Regions from separate parts of the Enterobacter sp. ECC-219 genome, predicted to be linked through region 2. Evidence: predicted binding sites of a transcription regulator. Region 2 holds the regulator's gene; the other holds the start of a gene.
What was found. Region 2 encodes LexA, which represses DNA repair genes until DNA is damaged. Its sites were predicted from a motif close to TNCTGTATGTACATACAGNA; they were not measured.
Positions count from the first base shown of each region.

Region 1: rmuC (DNA recombination protein RmuC) is a predicted target of LexA. The motif match lies at 5,575-5,594, and genes of this name have one in related genera.

Region 1 is NZ_CP143680.1:417,073-424,463, reverse strand. Features, by position in the region: gene V1603_RS02010 (carboxylate/amino acid/amine transporter) at 1-408, shown strand, start outside; gene metR (HTH-type transcriptional regulator MetR) at 296-1,249, opposite strand; gene metE (5-methyltetrahydropteroyltriglutamate--homocysteine S-methyltransferase) at 1,365-3,626, shown strand; gene V1603_RS01995 (dienelactone hydrolase family protein) at 3,675-4,481, opposite strand; gene udp (uridine phosphorylase) at 4,737-5,498, shown strand; gene rmuC (DNA recombination protein RmuC) at 5,638-7,095, shown strand; gene ubiE (bifunctional demethylmenaquinone methyltransferase/2-methoxy-6-polyprenyl-1,4-benzoquinol methylase UbiE) at 7,162-7,391, shown strand, end outside.
Region 2 is NZ_CP143680.1:975,140-982,530, reverse strand. Features, by position in the region: gene zur (zinc uptake transcriptional repressor Zur) at 1-3, shown strand, start outside; gene V1603_RS04540 (CsbD family protein) at 52-261, opposite strand; gene dinF (MATE family efflux transporter DinF) at 382-1,719, opposite strand; gene lexA (transcriptional repressor LexA) at 1,783-2,391, opposite strand; gene V1603_RS04525 (diacylglycerol kinase) at 2,500-2,868, opposite strand; gene plsB (glycerol-3-phosphate 1-O-acyltransferase PlsB) at 3,023-5,443, shown strand; gene gntU (gluconate transporter) at 5,558-6,898, opposite strand; gene gntK (gluconokinase) at 6,902-7,391, opposite strand, start outside.

The sequences.
Region 1 (7,391 bases), 560 kb from region 2:
CGCCCTATGCCGCAGCACAACGCGTTTGCGTGGTTCTATATGGGTGCGGCGATTGTCGCAGTGGCGGCGTGGTTTCTGCTCGGTAACCCGCAAAAGCTGCCGACCACCACCGTGCAGTGGAGCGTTCTGGTCTGGCTGGGCGTGGTGGCGTCAGGGTTGGGGTACTTCATGTGGAACTACGGCGCTACGCAGGTCGACGCCGGGACGCTGGGGATCATGAACAACGTGCATGTGCCAGCGGGGCTGCTGGTGAACCTCGCCATCTGGCAGGAACAGCCGCACTGGCCGAGCTTCCTTATTGGGGGAGCGGTGATCCTGGCTTCGCTGTGGGTCCATCGCCGCTGGGTCGCTCCGCGCTCCGCACAAACGGAAGGTGGTCGCACGCGTGGTTCCGCGCTGAGCGAATAAACGCTTCCGTAACGGGCTGACGCTGCTCTCCGTCGCGCACGGCGGCGTACAGCCGGCTCCACAGTCCTTCTCCCAGGGTTTTGGTGACCACCAGACCCTGGCGTTCAAAACTTTCCACCACCCAGTGCGGCAGCGCCGCAATCCCCATGCTGGCCGCCACCATCTGAATCAACAGCAGGGTGTTATCCACGCTTTTCAGCTGCGGGCTAATGCCTGCTGGCTGCAGGAAGTGGCGCCAGATATCCAGACGACTGCGCTGGACCGGATAAATTAGCAGCGTTTCCGTCGCCAGGTCTTCCGGCGTGATGCGCGTTTTGGCCGCCAGCGGATGGTCCGGCGCCAGTACCAGGCGCACTTCATAATCGAACATCGGTGAATAATGCAGGCCGCTGCGCGGCAGGATGTCGGACGTCATCACCAGATCCAGTTCGCCCTGCTGGAGCGAAGGCTGCGGGTCGAACGTCACGCCGGATTTAAAGTCCATCTCCACCTGCGGCCACTTCTGGCGAAAGTTTTCAAGCGCGGGGGTCAGCCACTGAATACAGCTGTGGCACTCAATGGCGATGCGCAGTTTGGTCTGCTGCGGCTCGTTACACGCCTGCAGCGCACTGGCGATCTGCGGCAGCACCTGATTCGCCAGCTGAAGAAGAATTTCACCCTGCGGCGTAAAGCGCAGGGGCTGGCTCTTACGCACAAAAAGACGAAATCCGAGGCGTTGTTCCAGATCGCTGAACTGGTGAGAAAGGGCGGACTGGGTCTGGTGCAGCGTGGCCGCAGCCGCCGCGAGCGAACCGCAGTTCCGCAACGCTTGTAGCGTTTTCAGGTGTTTAATCTCGATCATGAAAGTCCTTCACTCCGCCATGAACATTTTGCGCTTGAGGAATATACAGTACCTGCCAATTATAGAAGTGTAAACATCTGGACGTCTAAATAACGAATTTCACAAGGGGCACACCATGACAATCCGCAATCACACTCTCGGTTTCCCTCGCGTTGGCCTGCGTCGCGAGCTGAAAAAAGCGCAAGAAAGCTACTGGGCGGGCAACGCCTCCCGTGAAGAACTACTGGCGGTGGGGCGGGAGCTGCGCGCCCGCCACTGGGATCAGCAAAAACAGGCGGGCATTGACCTGCTGCCGGTGGGCGACTTCGCCTGGTACGACCATGTTCTGACGACCAGCCTGCTGCTTGGCAACGTACCGGCTCGTCATCAGAACAAAGATGGATCGGTGGATATTGATACCCTGTTTCGCATCGGCCGTGGCCGCGCACCAACGGGTGAGCCAGCGGCAGCGGCGGAAATGACCAAGTGGTTTAATACCAACTATCACTATATGGTGCCGGAGTTCGTCAAAGGCCAGCAGTTTAAGCTGACCTGGACGCAGCTTCTGGAGGAGGTGGATGAAGCGCTGGCGCTGGGACACCAGGTGAAGCCCGTATTGCTGGGGCCGGTAACCTACCTGTGGCTGGGTAAAGTGAAGGGCGAGCAGTTTGACCGCCTCAGCCTGCTGAACGATATTCTTCCGGTCTATAAGCAGGTGCTGATTGAGCTGGGCAAGCGCGGTATCCAGTGGGTGCAAATCGACGAGCCTGCGCTGGTGCTGGAGCTTCCCCAAGTTTGGCTCGATGCCTTCAAACCGGCGTATGACGTGCTCGCCGGACAGGTAAAACTCCTGCTCACCACCTATTTCGAAGGCGTGACGCCGAACCTGAAGACCATTACCGCGCTGCCGGTTCAGGGCCTTCACGTTGACCTGGTTCACGGTAAGGACGATGTGGTGGAACTGCACAAGCGCCTGCCCGCAGACTGGCTGCTCTCCGCCGGTCTGGTCAACGGCCGTAACGTCTGGCGCGCCGATCTGACCGAAAAATACGCACAGATTAAAGACATCGTCGGCAAACGTGAGCTGTGGGTTGCATCCTCTTGCTCGCTGCTGCACAGCCCAATCGATCTCAGCGTGGAGACCCGCCTCGACCCTGAAGTGAAAAGCTGGTTTGCCTTCGCCCTGCAAAAATGCGAAGAGCTAACACTGCTGCGCGACGCGCTGAACAGCGGCGACACGGCGGCGATCACCGACTGGAGCGCTCCGATCCAGGCGCGTCGTCACTCGTCCCGCGTGCACAACCCGGCGGTGGAAAAACGTCTGGCGGCCATCACCGCCCAGGATAGCCAGCGCCAGAGCCCGTATGAGGTACGTGCCGAAGCCCAGCGCGCCCGCTTCAATCTTCCTGCGTGGCCGACCACGACGATCGGCTCCTTCCCACAGACTACGGAGATCCGCGGCCTGCGTCTGGACTTCAAAAAGGGCAATCTGGATGCGAACCACTACCACACCGGCATCGCGGAACACATCAAGCAGGCGATTATTGAGCAGGAGCGCCTGGGGCTGGACGTGCTGGTGCACGGCGAAGCCGAGCGTAACGATATGGTGGAATACTTCGGTGAACACCTGGACGGCTTCGTCTTTACCCAAAACGGCTGGGTGCAGAGCTACGGCTCCCGCTGCGTGAAGCCGCCGGTGGTCATCGGTGACGTCAGCCGTCCGGAACCGATCACGGTTGAGTGGGCGAAGTACGCGCAGTCCCTGACCGACAAGCCGGTGAAAGGCATGCTCACCGGCCCGGTTACCATTCTCTGCTGGTCGTTCCCGCGTGAAGACGTGACCCGTGAAACCATTGCCAAACAGATTGCGCTGGCGCTGCGTGATGAAGTGGCGGATCTGGAAGCGGCGGGGATTGGCATCATCCAGATTGACGAACCGGCGCTGCGCGAGGGTTTACCGCTGCGCCGCAGCGACTGGGATGCTTACCTGCAGTGGGGCGTGGAAGCGTTCCGCATCAACGCTGCGGTGGCTAAGGACGACACCCAGATCCACACCCACATGTGTTACTGCGAATTTAACGACATCATGGATTCGATTGCCGCGCTGGACGCTGACGTGATCACCATCGAGACCTCGCGTTCAGACATGGAGCTGCTGGAGTCGTTTGAAGAGTTCGACTATCCGAATGAAATCGGGCCGGGCGTGTACGACATTCATTCTCCGAACGTCCCGAGCGTGGAGTGGATTGAAGCCCTGCTGAAAAAAGCGGCCCAGCGCATCCCTGCAGAGCGCCTGTGGGTGAACCCGGACTGCGGACTGAAAACTCGCGGCTGGCCAGAGACGCGCGCGGCGCTCGCCAACATGGTGAAGGCGGCGCAGAATTTGCGTCAGGCGTAGGTGCTGGATTGCCCGGTAAGGCGTAGCCGCCACCGGGCTTTTTTGTTATTACGCCTTCTTACCGCCGTACTGGCTAAACCACGCCAGCATCCGCTGCCAGCCATCTTTAGCCGATTCAGCGTGATAGCTCGGACGATAATCCGCGTTAAACGCATGCCCGGCATCCGGATACACCACGATCTCCGCCTTCGCATTGGCCGCACGGAGCGCATGGCGCATGGTCTCTACCGAATCCAGCGAAATACCGGTGTCCTGTCCACCGTAAAGCCCTAACACGGGGGCATTTAACTCGGTGGCGATATCCACGGGATGTTTCGGTGAATTCAGCGTTTTTTCACCCACCAGTTTGCCGTACCAGGCGACAGCGGCTTTGAGCTGCGGGTTATGCGCGGCATACAGCCAGCTAATGCGTCCGCCCCAGCAGAAACCGGTGACCAGCAGACGATGCGGATCGCCGCCGTTGCGCGCCCCCCAGCTGGCGACGTGATCGAGATCGGCCAGCACCTGCGCGTCCGGGACTTTGCTGACCAGGTTGCTGAGCAATGTTGGAATATCGCTGTAGTCGTTCGGATCGCCCTGACGGAAGTAGAGCTCTGGCGCAACGGCCAGATACCCTTCCAGCGCCAGCCGGCGGCAGAGGTCGCGAATGTGTTCGTGAACACCAAATATCTCCTGAATCACAATCACGATGGGCAGCGGGCCGTCTGCCGATTTTGGCCGTGCGTGATAAGCAGGCATATTCTCCCCCTGCGAGGGAATGGAGGTCTCACCCGCGGTAATTGCCGCTTCTGGCGTCGACACGATGGTTGAAGCATGTGGGGCCGCAGCAGGTGCAAAACCGGTTTTTTCAGTCATGGCATTCTCCGTACCAATGAGTTAGCGCAAAGGTAAATATAGACACCAGGTTAACAACTCACAGTGCCTTAAACGGTCTATCTTTTGTGCAGCACCTGGCGATATAACTTGTTAATGTGATGCAAATCACTTTTTTATGGAAATTCAATGTAATCATTTTCATTCATGGTGAGGTGCGTCACGAAAATATGCTTACTGCTTCTGTAAAGTACCGTTTTACTTCTTCTGACTAACCGACCCACAGAGGAGTCACCTATGTCTAAGTCTGATGTTTTTCATCTCGGCCTCACTAAAAACGATTTACAAGGGGCTACGCTCGCTATCGTCCCTGGCGATCCGGAGCGTGTGGAAAAGATCGCCGCGCTGATGGATAAGCCGGTCAAACTGGCTGCCCATCGTGAATTCACCACCTGGCGCGCAGAGCTGGATGGCAAAGCGGTGATTGTGTGCTCTACCGGTATCGGTGGCCCGTCTACCTCGATTGCGGTTGAAGAGCTGGCGCAACTGGGCATTCGTACTTTCCTGCGTATCGGTACCACCGGCGCTATTCAGCCGCACATCAACGTCGGCGACGTGCTGGTGACGACCGCGTCCGTGCGTCTGGACGGCGCAAGCCTGCACTTTGCGCCGATGGAATTCCCGGCAGTGGCTGATTTCGAGTGCACCACCGCGCTGGTTGAAGCGGCGAAATCCGTGGGCGCAACCACTCACGTGGGTGTAACCGCCTCTTCCGATACCTTCTACCCGGGCCAGGAGCGTTACGACACCTTCTCTGGCCGCGTTGTAAGCCGCTTCAAAGGCTCAATGGAAGAGTGGCAGTCTATGGGCGTGATGAACTACGAAATGGAATCCGCAACGCTGCTGACCATGTGCGCAAGCCAGGGTCTGCGTGCCGGTATGGTGGCGGGCGTTATCGTCAACCGTACCCAGCAGGAGATCCCGAACGCCGAAACCATGAAGCAGACCGAAAGTCATGCGGTGAAAATCGTGGTTGAAGCGGCTCGCCGCCTGATCTAGTTCTCCTCTCTGAGATAAAAGGCCGACGAGTTCGGCCTTTATTTTTTGCGTAGCGCCTCGCAGGAAAACCCTTTCAAACTGGACGTTTATACAGCACAATCTTATTTTGTGCGGGTAATACGTTGATGCAGGGGGCATTGTGGATATCTCAATCCTGATTTATGCGGTGATTGCGCTGGCGGGCGTAGGGATAGGCTGGCTGATTTCCAGTTACCAGCATGCGCAGCAGAAAGCCGAGCAGTTGGCTGAGCGGGAAGAGATCGTCGCCGAGCTTAGCGCGGCAAAACAACAGGTTGCGCTGAGCGACCACTGGCGCGACGAGTGCGAGCTGCTCAATAACGAACTGCGTAACCTGCGTGATATCAACACCTCGCTGGAGGCCGATCTTCGCGAAGTGACTACCCGCCTTGAGTCCACTCAGTTGCACGCCGAAGACAAAATCCGCCAGATGATCAACAGTGAGCAGCGCCTCAGCGAGCAGTTTGAGAACCTCGCTAACCGCATTTTCGAGCACAGCAACCGCCGCGTTGACGAACAGAATCGCCAGAGCCTGAACAGCCTCCTGACGCCGCTGCGCGAACAGCTGGACGGCTTTCGCCGTCAGGTGCAGGACAGCTTTGGTCAGGAAGCCCGCGAGCGCCACACGCTGGCCCATGAGATTCGCAATCTTCAGCAGCTGAATGCGCAGATGGCACAGGAGGCGGTCAACCTGACGCGGGCGCTGAAAGGCGATAACAAAACTCAGGGTAACTGGGGGGAAGTGGTACTTACCCGCGTGCTGGAAGCCTCCGGCCTGCGGGAAGGATATGAATACGAAACGCAGGTAAGTATCGAAAACGACGCCCGCTCGCGCATGCAGCCGGATGTGATTGTGCGGCTGCCACAGGGCAAAGATGTGGTCATTGACGCCAAAATGACGCTGGTGGCTTATGAGCGTTACTTCAATGCCGAAGATGACTACACACGCGAATCGGCGCTGCAGGAGCACATTGCTTCCGTGCGTAACCATATTCGCCTGCTGGGCAGAAAGGATTATCAGCAGCTGTCGGGGCTGCGCTCGCTGGACTACGTGCTGATGTTTATCCCGGTCGAACCCGCGTTTTTGCTGGCGCTCGACAGACAGCCTGAGCTTATCACCGAAGCGCTGAAAAATAACATTATGCTGGTCAGCCCCACCACGCTGTTAGTGGCCTTGCGGACCATTGCCAACCTGTGGCGCTATGAGCATCAGAGCCGCAATGCCCAGCAGATTGCCGATCGCGCCAGCAAGCTGTACGACAAAATGCGTCTGTTCGTGGACGATATGTCTTCCGTCGGACAAAGCCTGGACCGTGCGCAGGATAACTACCGCCAGGCGATGAAAAAGCTCTCCTCGGGGCGTGGCAACCTGCTTGCGCAGGCTGAAGCATTCCGCAGCCTGGGGGTGGAGGTTAAACGCGAGATTAATCCGGAATTGGTCGAACAGGCGACAGCGCAGGACGAAGAGTTCCGTCTGCGTGAGGGCAGGGATGAACAAAATACCCTCAACCAGGACAACGATTTAGCGGCGGGTTTATCGCCAGATGAACAGCCGGCGCGTTTCTTTCGCGGTGGTTGAATCGTAGGGCAATTGCGCCCAATCTGTTACACTTCACGAACATTTGACTGATTAGCAGGCTCTGAGATGGTTGACGATTCACAAGACACGACGCACTTTGGCTTTCAGACTGTAGCCAAAGCGCAGAAAGCTGACATGGTGGCCCACGTATTTCATTCCGTGGCGGCGAAGTACGATGTGATGAATGACTTGATGTCGTTCGGCATTCATCGCTTGTGGAAGCGCTTCACCATTGACTGCAGCGGTGTGCGTCGTGGACAAACGGTTCTCGATCTGGCTGGCGGTACGGGCGATCT
Region 2 (7,391 bases):
TAACGGCAAAAGAAAAGGCGGCCTGAAGCCGCCTGTGTGGGTTATTCAGCGTTACCAACGATAGTCGTTACGGGTTTCCCAGTCTTTGACTTCGTTTTCCGCCTGATCTTTCGCGTAGCCGTAACGTTCCTGAATTTTACCGACAAGCTGATCGCGTTTACCTTCAATGACGGTCATATCGTCATCTGTCAGCTTACCCCACTGTTCTTTCGCTTTACCTTTGAACTGCTTCCAGTTGCCGCCGATTTCGTCTTTATTCATCATCGTGTCCTCTTAGTTAAGCGTCGGGTCGTAACGTCCGTTACGTTCTTTTCTGCTGGACGTGATAATTATTGTAGTTAAGGATTCGGCGGTTGGTTTCATATTCGGAATCTTTAACCGTCACGATATATCATGGCGGGAGGGAAGCCAGGTATTATTTTGCCAGTGACGGTGCCAGATAAAGGCAAGCGACAGGCCGCGCAGAGAGAGGAAGACCGCAAGCGCCAGCCACAAACCGTGATTACCCAGCCAGGGTAGCGTCAGCAGCGTCAGACCAAACCCCGCCGCCGCGACCGCCATACTGTTGCGCATTTCCGCCCCGCGCGTCGCGCCGATAAACATGCCGTCCAGCAGATAGCACCAGACACCTACTACCGGCAAAATAACCTGCCAGACGATGTAGCGGTCCGCCAGTTCGCGTAAAGCCGGTAACGAAGTGAGCAATGCAATAATGTCACGGCCAAAACAGGCGTAAATCAGTGCGAATGCCAGCGCGACCAGGCCCGACTGGCGGCAGGCCGCACGCCAGACATTCCGAAGCTGCCCACTTTCCCGCGCGCCGTACGCCTGCCCGGAATGCGCCTCAACGGCATAGGCGAAGCCGTCCAGCGCGTAGGCGGTGAACGTCAGCAATGTCATCAGGACTGCATTCACCGCAACGATTTCTGGCCCCAGTCGAGCCCCAAAGACCGTCAGAGCGCCGAAACAGATCTGAAGCAGCAGCGAACGCAGCATGATGTCACGGTTGAGCGCCAGCAGCCTGCGGATATTGCCGCGCCATGCTGTTTTGAGCAGCGCAAGGGAGATCCCGCGCATCGCCAGCACGCGCCAGACCATCCACAAGCCAATGAAAAAGGTCCCGTATTCTGCAATCGCCGTCGCCAGTGCCGCCCCGCGTACGTCCATATGCAGGCCCATCACCAGCCAGAGATCGAGCACAATGTTGAGAAGGTTTCCCGCGACCAGCAAAATCACTGGCGCACGGGCATATTGCACGCCCAGTAACCAACCCAGCAGAACCAGGTTTGCCAGCGAAGCGGGCGCGCTAAGCCAGCGAATTTCCAGGAAGCGACGCGCCTGCTCCAGTACCGCCTCGCTGCCGCCAACGACCTGGAGTGCAAGGTCGATCAGGGGCGTGCGTAGTAAAACAATCAACATTCCCGCCCCCAGCGCCAGGATCAGCGGCTGCACCAGCGCACGCGCCAGACGTAACGGGTCTTTCGCACCGTACGCCTGTGCCGTGAGCCCGGTAGTACTCATACGTAAAAAGAGCAGCAGCATAAACAGGAAGCTGGTTGCCGTCGCCCCAATCGCCACGCCGCCAAGATAAACAGGGGAATCGAGATGACCAATAACGGCCGTGTCGACCAGACCCAGCAAGGGCACGGTGATATTGGAGAAAATCATCGGCAGGGCAAGACGCCACAATGCCTTATCTGAAGCCGTCAGCAGTGACATGGGAAATACCGGGAATGGAAGACGAAGCAGGCTACAGCGAAAGCGTAGCCTGTCAGGAAGAGATTACAGCCATTCGCCGTTGCGAATCACGCCTACTGCCAGACCTTCAATAGAGAAGCTCTGTTCGCGGAGGTCGACCACAATCGGGGTGAACTCGTTGTTTTCAGGCAACAGCTGGACGGTGTTACCCTGTTTTTTCAGGCGCTTAACGGTCACTTCGTCATCAATGCGCGCAACCACCACCTGGCCGTTCCGCACATCCTGCGTTTTGTGAACGGCCAGCAGGTCGCCATCAAGAATGCCGATGTCTTTCATCGACATCCCGCTAACGCGCAGCAGGAAATCAGCGCTCGGCTTGAACATACCAGGATCGACCTGGTAGTGGCCTTCTATATGCTGTTGTGCCAGCAGCGGTTCACCTGCGGCAACGCGGCCTATCAGAGGAATGCCCGTCTCTTCTTCCACCAGCAGGCGGATACCGCGCGACGCGCCTGACACAATCTCAATTACACCCTTACGCGCCAGCGCTTTCAGGTGTTCCTCGGCAGCATTCGGAGAACGGAAGCCCAGACGCTGCGCGATTTCCGCACGCGTGGGTGGCATACCCGTCTGGCCGATATGATCCCGAATGAGATCAAACACCTCTTGCTGCCTGGTCGTTAATGCTTTCATTCCGCCCCCTGGGTGTATATACAGTTATGCTGTGAGTATATACAGTCAAAGGCGATTTTGGAACCAAAAACTGCACAAAAAACCAGGGACTTAATTATTCCTCGAGGCTCATCGGAAATGTGACCAAAGCAGCGTGACCCAGGTAATGGCTGCAGTGATAATTGCCAGCAGCACAGCGGCAGAGCCCATATCTTTCGCCCGGCCAGAAAGCTCGTGGAAATCTGAGCCGATCCGGTCAACAACGGCCTCAATAGCGCTATTGAGAATTTCCACTATCATCACCAGAAGTACGGAACCGATGAGAAGCACGCGGGTAATAGCATCTACATCAAGGAAACAGGCGATGATAACCGCGACGATAGCGGCGACACCTTCCTGGCGAAAAGCAGCTTCATTAACCCACGCGGCACGGAAACCTTTCCATGAATAGCCAGCGGCTTTGATGATACGCGTTAACCCAGTGGTATTATTGGCCATTAAAAGAACCTTTTTTAAAAAAGAGCGTCAGTAACAGGAGCAGCAGCGCGTTTCGCTGCCGCCTGAAGTATGACGGGTAACAACAGAAATTTTGCGCGCTTTCTGTTATCCTTGCGCCGCAATTGCATTATTAACCAGAGGCTTTACATCGTTTATGTCCGGCTGGCCACGAATTTACTACAAATTACTTAATTTACCATTAAGCATCCTGGTAAAAAGCAAGTCTATCCCAGCAGAACCCGCGCTGGAACTGGGGCTCGATACGTCGCGCCCTATTATGTACGTTTTGCCTTATAACTCGAAGGCAGACCTGCTGACGCTTCGCGCCCAGTGTCTGGCGCATGATTTACCCGACCCGCTTGAACCGCTGGAAGTTGACGGCACTTTGCTGCCGCGCTACGTGTTCATCCACGGCGGGCCGCGCGTGTTTACCTATTACACGCCGAAAGAAGAGTCCATCAAGCTGTTCCACGACTATCTCGACCTGCACCGCAGCAATCCTGACCTGGATGTGCAGATGGTGCCGGTATCGGTAATGTTTGGTCGCCGCCCGGGCCGCGAAAAAGGTGAAGAGAACCCACCGCTGCGCATGCTTAACGGCATTCAGAAGTTCTTCGCGGTCTCCTGGCTGGGACGCGACAGCTTTGTGCGATTCTCCCCTTCCGTCTCCCTTCGCCGGATGGCGGACGAGCACGGCACTGACAAGATCATCGCGCAAAAACTGGCGCGCGTGGCGCGTATGCACTTCGCCCGTCAGCGCCTGGCTGCTGTAGGGCCGCGCCTCCCGGCGCGTCAGGACCTGTTCAACAAGCTGCTGGCCTCTAAAGCGATTGCCCGCGCCGTTGAAGACGAAGCGCGCAGCAAGAAAATTTCGCATGAGAAAGCCCAGCAGAACGCCATTGCGCTGATGGAGGAGATCGCAGCGAACTTCTCTTACGAGATGATTCGCCTGTCCGATCGTATTCTCGGCTTTACCTGGAACCGCCTGTATCAGGGCATCAACGTTCATAACGCCGAACGTGTGCGGCAGTTGGCGCACGATGGCCATGAGATTGTCTATGTCCCCTGCCACCGCAGCCACATGGACTATCTGCTTCTCTCCTACGTGCTCTATCACCAGGGGCTGGTACCGCCGCACATTGCCGCTGGTATTAACCTGAACTTCTGGCCAGCAGGCCCGATTTTCCGCCGTCTGGGTGCGTTCTTTATTCGTCGTACCTTCAAGGGCAACAAGCTCTACTCCACCGTGTTCCGCGAGTATCTCGGCGAGCTGTTCAGCCGCGGCTATTCAGTGGAGTACTTCGTGGAGGGCGGTCGTTCCCGTACCGGTCGCCTGCTCGATCCGAAGACCGGCACGCTCTCGATGACCATTCAGGCGATGCTGCGCGGAGGAACCCGTCCGATCACGCTGGTGCCAATTTACATTGGCTATGAGCACGTGATGGAAGTGGGCACGTACGCCAAAGAGCTGCGTGGTGCGACCAAAGAGAAAGAGAGCCTGCCGCAGATGCTGCGCGGCCTGAGCAAGTTACGCAATCTGGGTCAGGGCTACGTAAACTTTGGCGAACCGATGCCGCTGATGACGTATCTGAACCATCATGTTCCGGAGTGGCGCGAGTCTATCGATCCTATTGAAGCGGTTCGTCCGGCCTGGCTGACGCCAACGGTGAACGGTATCGCGTCCGAGCTGATGGTGCGGATTAACAACGCCGGTGCAGCCAATGCCATGAACCTGTGCTGTACGGCGCTGCTGGCTTCCCGTCAGCGCTCCCTGACTCGTGAACAGCTCACAGAGCAGCTGGACTGCTACCTGGACATGATGCGCAACGTGCCGTACTCGGCTGATTCGACGGCCCCTTCTGCTACCGCCAGCGAGCTTATCGATCACGCGCTGCAGATGAACAAGTTTGAAGTCGAGAAAGACACCATCGGCGATATCATCATTCTGCCGCGCGAGCAGGCGGTACTGATGACGTACTACCGCAACAACATCGCTCATATGCTGATGCTGCCGTCGCTCATGGCGGCCATTATCACCCAGCATCGCCGCATCTCACGCCAGGAGCTGTTGCGCCACGTTGAGACGCTCTACCCGATGCTGAAAGCGGAGCTGTTCCTGCGCTGGAGCAAGGAAGAACTGGCCGTTGAGCTGGATAAACTGACGGAAGAGCTGCGCCGTCAGGGGCTGATTACCGTTGCAAACGACGAACTGCACATCAATCCGTCACGCTCCCGTACCCTGCAACTGCTGGCGGCCGGTGCGCGTGAAACGCTCCAGCGCTACGCCATTACGTTCTGGCTGCTGAGCGCGAACCCGTCGATCAACCGTGGCACGCTGGAGAAAGAGAGCCGGACACTGGCACAGCGCCTGTCCGTTCTGCACGGCATTAACGCCCCTGAATTCTTCGACAAAGCGGTCTTTAGCTCCCTGGTGCTGACGCTGCGTGACGAAGGCTTCATCAGCGATACGGGCGATGCCGAGCCGGAAGAGACGCTGAAGGTTTACCAGATGCTGGCTGAGCTGATTACCTCGGACGTGCGCCTGACGATTGAGAGCGCCACGCAGGGCGAGTGATGTTAAAAAGCCGGGTAGTGGTTTCACCTGACCCGGCCTGGCGTTCTGCATAATAAAAGGCCCGGTAAGCGTTAACGCTACCGGGCCTTATTTTTGCTTGTTAAATCACCGCATTCAGCTTAGCAGCGTGAAGGCAATCATCCCGACAATCGCACCCGTCGTGCCGAGAATGGTTTCCATCAGCGTCCAGGTTTTCAGGGTTTGCGCTTCGGTCGCGCCGGTAAACTTACCGAACAGCCAGAAGCCCGCGTCGTTAACGTGCGAGACCACAATCGAACCACCCGCGATACAGATAGACAGCGCAGCCATCTGCGCACCCGAGTAGTTGAGCTGTTCAATTACCGGCATCACCAGACCTACGGCGGTTAAGCACGCCACGGTTGCAGAACCCTGAATGATACGCACCGCCGCAGCCAGCACGAAGCAGGTTACCGCAATCGGCAGCCCCATCCCGGTCAGCGCTTCTCCCAGAGCCGGACCCACGCCGGAATCGACCAGCACCTGCTTGAACACGCCGCCCGCACCGATCACCAGCAGGATGATACCCGCAGGCTGCAGCGCCGCACCGCAGATCTCCATCACGCGGTCTTTTGGCATCCCCTGGCGCATCGCCAGGCCGTAAATCGCCACCAGACAGGCCACCAGGATCGCCGTGAACGGGTGACCGATGAACTCAAACCATTCGTAGGCGCTGGAGCCCACCGGCACAAAGCGTGCGGCGATGGTTTTCAGACCCACGAGAACCAGCGGGAGCAGGATCAGCGACAGGCTGAAGCCGAAGGACGGCATTTTGCCCTCGCCCAGGTGCGGCTCGGTGATGTCATCAGGAATGTGTAGCTCAACGTAGCGGCTGATGAAGTTACCCCACAGCGGGCCGGCAATAATCATCCCCGGGATTGCCGCGCACAGGCCAATCAGGATCATCCAGCCAAAGTCAGCGTGCATCTGGGACGCCAACAGCATCGGCGCAGGCCCAGGCAGCAGAAACGCTGCGGCTGCCGCCACGCCCGCAAACAGCGGAATGACCAGCTTGACGAGGTTAGTGCCGGTATGGCGCGCCATAGAAAACGCGACGCTGATGAGCAGCACAACGGCCACTTCAAAGAACAGGGGCAGCGCGCAAATCAGACCGGCCAGGCCAATCGCGTAGTGCGCGCGGCTGTGACCGAACGATTTCAGCATCTTGACGGCAATCTGGTCGACCGCGCCCGTCTCGTGCAGAATCTTGCCAAACATCGCGCCCAGCGCGACCACAATCGCCAGGAAGCCCAGCGTACCGCCCATCCCTTTTTCCATCGTCGCGGCGATCTTGTCGAGCGGCATGCCGGAAAAGAGACCTGCACCAATAGAAACCACCATCAAAGCAACGAAGGCGTGCATACGCGCCTTCATCACTAAAAACAGCAGCAGCAATACCGAACCCACTGCTGTCAAAACTAGCGTTAATGTACTCAAAACTTACTGCCTTTTGTTAATGACCTCGATGGTGCTGGCTACAACACCCTCCAGTGACTGATCGATATCAACCACTAAGACGTCTTTTTCATCTTCACCCGGCTCCTGAAGCGCTTCGAACTGCGTCACCAGCATCTGGGTTTTAAAGAAGTGGCCTTTACGCGCCTTCAGACGGCTTTCAATCACCTCAAAATCCCCTTTCAGGTAGATGAAAGAGAGGTTCGGGTTGCCGTCGCGCAGCAGGTCGCGGTAGGTTTTTTTCAGCGCGGAGCAGACGATCAGGGAAACTTTATTGGTGCGCTGCATCGCGAACGCGGCGTCATTCAGGGCCTGCAACCACGGTTTGCGGTCGTCATCGTTCAGCGGCTCGCCGGAGGCCATTTTCATAATGTTACTGCGCGGATGGAGGAAGTCACCATCAAGAAACGCAGCCTGAAGTTGATGCGCCACTTCGCTCGCCACGGCAGATTTACCGCTACCGGACACGCCCATC